2 regions of the Enterococcus wangshanyuanii genome follow, and region 2 is predicted to be linked to the other one. Evidence: predicted binding sites of a transcription regulator. Region 2 holds the regulator's gene; the other holds the start of a gene.
The links. The regulator LexA, encoded in region 2, represses DNA repair genes until DNA is damaged. The targets are predictions, from matches to a motif close to CNAACANNTGTTNG.

Region 1 (3,434 bases), 560 kb from region 2:
TTTATCAGCATCTAAAATAGCGATCAATGATACTTCCGGCACATCCAGTCCTTCTCTTAATAGATTGATTCCGACCAATACATCAAACTCACCTAAACGCAGATCGCGAATGATCTCGGTTCGTTCCAATGTCTTGATATCACTATGCAGATACTTGACCTTGATTCCTAGTTCTTTGAAATAATCTGTTAGATCCTCTGACATTTTCTTCGTCAGTGTAGTAACAAAAACCCGTTGGTTCTTCGCTACACGTTCATTGATTTCACCAACTAGATCATCGATTTGTCCCATGATCGGACGAACTTCGATCAACGGATCTAGTAAGCCAGTTGGACGAATAATCTGTTGGATCACAGTATCTGTCTGTTCATGCTCATAAGGGCCTGGCGTAGCGGAAACATAGACGATTTGATGAACATGCTCTTCAAATTCTTCCAATCTGAGTGGACGGTTATCTAAAGCACTTGGTAAACGGAAACCATAATCGACCAGCATTTGTTTTCTTGCTCTGTCTCCATTATACATTCCTCTAATTTGCGGCATCGTTACATGTGATTCATCGATTACCAACAGGAAATCATCAGGAAAGAAATCTAGTAATGTGTATGGCGGCTCCCCTTCAGAGCGTCCGTCCATATGACGAGAGTAGTTTTCAATACCAGATGTATAGCCCATCTCACGCATCATTTCGATATCATAATTTGTCCGTTGTTCTAAACGTTGGGCTTCCAGTAATTTATTTTCACTACGTAAAACTCTTAATCGTTCATCTAATTCGGCTTGGATCTGAGAAATAGCGTGTTCCATATGATCTTCATTCGTCACAAAGTGAGTCGCTGGGAAAATTGCCACATGCTCTGTTTCCGCAATTATTTCTCCGGTCAGCGCATCAACCTCTCTGATTCGTTCAATCTCATCACCGAAAAATTCAACTCTTAACGCATGCTCATCTCTTGAGGCTGGGAAAATTTCAACCACATCTCCACGCACACGAAAACGTCCCCGCTGAAAATCGATGTCATTGCGTTCAAATTGAATATTGACCAAATTCGTCAATAACTGACTACGGTCCATTTCCATCCCAACACGAATCGATACGACCTGTTCACTATATTCTTTAGGATCTCCCAAACCAAAGATACACGAAACCGAAGCAACTACGATCACATCATTCCTTTCAAGTAATGAGCTTGTTGCAGAGTGACGCAGTTTATCGATTTCATCATTGATACTGGCATCTTTTTCTATATATGTATCGCTGGAAGGAACATAAGCTTCTGGCTGATAATAGTCATAATAACTAACAAAATACTCGACCGCATTATTCGGGAAGAATTCTTTGAATTCACCGTAAAGCTGTCCAGCTAATGTTTTATTATGCGCGATGACCAACGTAGGTTTATTGACCTCGGTAATCACATTAGAGATCGTAAATGTCTTACCAGTTCCTGTTGCTCCAAGTAGAATCTGAGCTTTCTCGCCGCCTTCGATCCCTTCTGTTAATCGCTTGATCGCTTCCGGCTGATCACCATCCGGCTGATACTTTGACACTAGGTCAAACGTATTGGAGGTTTCTCTTTCTATCATCCAACATCCTCCTCTGTATAATTTACTGGCTGCTTCCATTCAATTATTAGCCAATGATAATAGGTCCAAATTTTCTAAAATCACTACTATTAAATCGAAGGGAAACCTCTGAAAATATTCTACCATACCGAACATATTTTCGCCACCTTTAGAATGAATTGCGTATACGCATTTTTTATTGATTTCAACTTTATTTTCTGATTTTTCCCCAAATTTTTTCACCCACCAATGTTACATTTAATTACATAAGATGTTAGAAAATGACATTTTTTTATGTTTCACTTGTCTAATGACTTGTGTTTTACCCTTTTTTTACTATATAATTATTCAATATGTAAATATAGGAGGTATTTTATGAAAAAGAAACACATTTTGCTTTCATTTATGCTAATGATGGCAAGTCTGCTGACATTTACACTTGGGCAATCGGCTCAGGCTGAGGAAAAAACATATAATATAGGAACAGATTTAACTTTTGCACCTTTTGAATTTCAGGATTCTAAAGGAGAATACATCGGTATTGATGTTGATTTACTTCAAGCCATTGCAGCTGACCAAGACTTTAAGGTCAATCTAAAACCGCTTGGCTTTGACAGTGCCATTCAGGCAGTTCAATCTAAACAGGTTGATGGAATGATCGCCGGAATGAGTATCACAGACGAGCGGAAGAAATCCTTTGATTTCTCAGACCCTTATTTTGATAGCGGCTTGCAGATGGCTGTCAAAAAGGGAAATGACAAAATCAAAGGTTACGATGATTTAAAAGGAAAAACCGTTGCCGCTAAAGTGGGGACAGAAAGTGCTACTTTCCTTGAAAAAAATCAAGATAAGTATGGCTATACGATCAAAAACTTCGACGATGCAACTGGGCTTTACCAAGCACTTGAAAACGGTGAAGCAGATGCTATTTTTGATGATTATCCTGTATTAGGCTATGCAATCACGAATGGTCAGAAATTACAGTTAGTTGGTAAAAAAGAAACCGGAAGTTCTTACGGGTTTGCTGTCAAAAAAGGGCAAAACAAAGAATTACTTGAAAAATTCAATGCTGGATTAAAAGATTTAAAAGACTCCGGCAAGTATGATGAAATCATTGCAAACTATATTTCTACAGGAAATGAATCAGAAGACCAAACAGATACAAAAATGAAAAAGATCCAACCGAAAAAAGATACTTATGTCATTGCTAGTGATTCAACCTTCGCACCTTTTGAATTCCAAAATTCTGATGGTGAATACGAAGGAATCGATGTTGACCTAGTCACACGAATCGCTGAACTCCAAGGATTCAATATTGAATTTAAATTTATTGGTTTTAGTTCAGCTGTTCAGGCAGTTGAATCTGGGCAGGCAGATGGGATGATCGCCGGAATGACGATCACTGACGAACGTGAAAAATCATTCGACTTTTCGACTCCTTATTTCAATAGTGGGATCCAAATCGCTGTCAAAAAAGGCAACGACAAAATCACTTCCTATGAAGACTTAAAAGGGAAAAAAGTCGGTGCAAAAATCGGGACAGAAAGTGCTGATTTTCTTGAAGCAAATAAAGATAAATATGGCTATTCAATCAAGTATTTAGATACAACAGATGCTTTATATAGCGCACTTGAGATCGGTGAGATCGACGCTATGATGGATGACTATCCTGTTATCGGTTACGGCGTTGCTCAAAAGCAACCACTAGTAACACCAATTCCTCGTGAAGAAGGCGGAAAATACGGGTTTGCTGTCAAAAAAGGCAAAAATCCTGAATTGATCCAAATGTTCAATGAAGGACTTGCAGAATTAAAACGAACTGGTGAATACGACGAAATCGTCGGTAAATATATTAAAGATGGTTCCAC
Region 2 (3,434 bases):
AGCTGATCCGCCCCAGAAGCTAGGAATAGTTTTAGAAAGAGCTTGGATCGTCTCTTTACTAGTCACACGACTCGCTGCACTAGTCCCAACCTCGTAACTTGGCAATTCACTATCCCAATTTTCAGGAAGTTCATCAGCAAAAGCTTGTTTGAATTGTTTCGCTAGTTCAGGATGTGATTTTGTATAGTTTTCAAACATTGTATTCCATTCGTTTTCAGCTTTTTCGCCTTCATCAACTACTGTTTCTTTGAATCGTGCTGCAACTTTATCCGGAACTGTAAAATCTGGGTATTCCCAGCCGTAAACGGCTTTCGCTGCAGTAATACCTTCTGCTCCAAGAGGTGCTCCATGAACAGCTGATGTTCCTTCTTTAGGTGACCCAAATCCAATCACTGTTTTCACTTCGATCAATGTTGGTTTATCTGTCTCAGCTTTAGCAGTTTCGATTGCTTTTGAAATGGCTTCTAAATCATTTCCGTCTTTTACTAAGATATGCTGCCAGCCGTATGCTTCATAGCGGGCACCGACATTTTCAGTGAAGGCTTTAGACGTTGGTCCATCTAATGAAATATCATTTGAATCATATAACACGATCAATTTGCCGAGTTTCATATGACCAGCCATTGAGCTTGCTTCCTGAGAAACGCCTTCCATCAAGTCACCATCACCACAAAGTGCATAAGTATAATGATCGATCACAGGGAAACTATCGCGGTTGTAGACTGCAGCAGTATGCGCTTCAGCCATTGCCATTCCCACAGCCATCGCAATCCCTTGACCTAATGGACCAGTTGTTGCTTCGACACCATCTGTATGATGAACTTCAGGGTGACCAGGAGTCAAACTTTCCCATTGACGGAAACCTTTCAAATCATCGATAGAAACGTTATAACCTGCTAAATGAAGCAAACTATATAACATCGCTGAACCATGCCCGGCAGAAAGAACGAAACGGTCTCTGTCTGCCCAGTTTCTTGAGGTTTTAGGATTTACTTTTAAGTGTTTTGTCCAAAGTGCATAGGCCATAGGGGCTGCCCCCATTGGTAATCCAGGATGTCCTGAATTAGCTTTTTGAATCGCTTCGATACTTAAGGTACGAATGGTATTGACGCCTAATTGATCAGTGTTGTCGAACAAAAAAATCATCTCCTATTTAGGTTTTTTTTACCTTTATTAAGTCCATTTTAGCGTATTTCTTTTATGAAAGCAATTACTTTCAGTAAAAAAAACTGAAATTATTTTCTATTATGCAGCCCTTTTTGCTTTTGGATTTTCTTTAATTTATCTGGGGTCACATCTTTTCCTTCCGGATCTACGACCTTCATCCCTTCGATATGATGACGCATGCCGCTGCGGAAGGTCGCTAAATATTCTTGTCTGAGTTCGTTCTGTTCTTTTTTTTCAGTTTCTGATAATCCGCTCTCCTTTGCTTTTTTAGCAAGTTCATTGATGCGGTTCATTTTTTCTGGTGATAGCATTTATTGTCCTCCTTTAATGAAAGGTTAGCAAAAATCTTGATAGTAATCATAATAAGAAATAAGAGTTTACTTTCCATGTCTATCTTATAAGATGTATTATAAAAATACAACCATATTCTAGATAAAACAATGTTCTTACCCTTTTTTTTGCATATAATAATACTTTTAACAAAAAATACGAACGCTTGTTTGATTCCTATAGAAAACTATGGTACACTAAATTTATAAATTGAAAGAAGGTGCGGGTTTTGGTGAAACGTACAGATACAAGACAAGTCGAAGTATTAAAATATATATATGAACAAGTCGAACTTAAAGGCTATCCTCCAACCGTTCGAGAAATCGGAAAAGCAGTAGACCTATCCTCTACTTCTACTGTTCATGGACATTTAGCACGTTTAGAAAAAAAAGGATTGATCCTAAGAGACCCGACTAAACCTCGAGCGATCGAACTGACTGCTGAAGGATTGGAAAAAATCGGTATCAAGCCAACAGTCATTCCTATGTTGGGGGTGGTTACTGCTGGTGAACCAATCCTAGCTGTTGAAGAGGCATCGGATTTTTTCCCATTGCCGCCTGATTTACAATCCGAAGAAAATTCACTATTCATGTTGACGATTCGCGGAGAAAGTATGATCAACGCTGGAATACTGGATGGTGATCAAGTTATCGTTCGTAAACAAAGTGCTGCAGCAAATGGGGACATTGTTATTGCAATGACAGATGAAGATGAAGCAACATGCAAGCGATTCTTTAAGGAAACAGACCATATTCGCCTACAACCTGAGAATGATGCATTAGAACCGATCATTCTGCCTAATGTTAGTATTCTTGGTAAAGTTGTTGGTTTATACCGCAATCATATTTAATAAAAAAGTTAGCAGAATCTTCTACAGACCTGCTAACTTTTTTTACTCTTCCTGCTCTGGGCAGACTTTCCTTTGGTATGTTTCAAACTGATAAGAATAGTAATTTTGTTCATCCTGCTCACCAGGGCTAAGATTGATCAACGTCCAATCTTCCCAAGAAACTTCTGGAAATACTGAATCTCCATCAAAAGTATGGCTGATCACTGTACGATATAAAACGTCACAGTAAGGTAAAAATTCCTCGTAAACTTTGGAACCGCCAGCTATAAAAGTAATTCCTGAAAATTCTTGGGCATAGGCCAGTACTTCGTCTATATCATGAACAACAATAACGCCAGAAGCCTTATAGTTTTTGTCCCTCGTCATAACGATCGTTTGTCGATTAGGCAGCGGACGACTTCCCATTCCTTCAAATGTTTTTCTTCCCATGACGATTGTATTATCCTCCGTCATTTGCTTAAAAAATTTTAGATCATTTGGCAGATGCCACGGCAATCGATTTTCCTTTCCGATCGTTCCCTGTTCATCTTGTGCCCAGATAGCTGCTAACATAAAATGCTCCTTTCAAACTTAAACGGCGATAGGTGCTTTGATTGCTGGGTGAGGATCATATCCTTCTATTACAATATCTTCCATTTCAAAATCAAAAACAGATTCCTTTTCTTGGTTCAACTTAAGTGTAGGAAATGAACGAAGTTCTCTTGATAACTGCTCTTTCATTTGATCAATATGATTTGTATACAAATGCGCATCTCCAAGAGTATGGACAAAATCCCCCACTTCTAAGCCCGTTTCGTGAGCAATTAGATGAGTCAATAATGCATAACTAGCGATGTTAAACGGTACACCTAGAAAGACATCTCCACTACGTTGATATAATTGACAGCTCAATTTACCATCATTCACATAAAATTGAAACATAGTGTGACATGGAGGTAAAGCCATTGAAGGCACATCTTCTGGATTCCAAGCAGAGACGATCAATCGACGTGAGTCTGGCGTTGTTTTGATCATCTCAATGACATTTTTCAGTTGATCGATAAAACCGCCGTCTTTTGTTTCCCAATGACGCCACTGCGCACCATAA

Region 1: a site for LexA is predicted at 1,716-1,729, ahead of uvrB (excinuclease ABC subunit UvrB). Genes of this name have one in related genera too.

The regions. Positions count from the first base shown of each region.
Region 1 is NZ_CP021874.1:39,776-43,209, reverse strand. It holds gene uvrB (excinuclease ABC subunit UvrB) at 1-1,587, opposite strand, end outside; gene CC204_RS00200 (amino acid ABC transporter substrate-binding protein/permease) at 1,942-3,434, shown strand, end outside.
Region 2 is NZ_CP021874.1:601,602-605,035, reverse strand. It holds gene tkt (transketolase) at 1-1,137, opposite strand, end outside; gene CC204_RS02865 (DUF896 family protein) at 1,236-1,478, opposite strand; gene lexA (transcriptional repressor LexA) at 1,727-2,347, shown strand; gene CC204_RS02855 (dihydrofolate reductase) at 2,390-2,899, opposite strand; gene CC204_RS02850 (thymidylate synthase) at 2,918-3,434, opposite strand, start outside.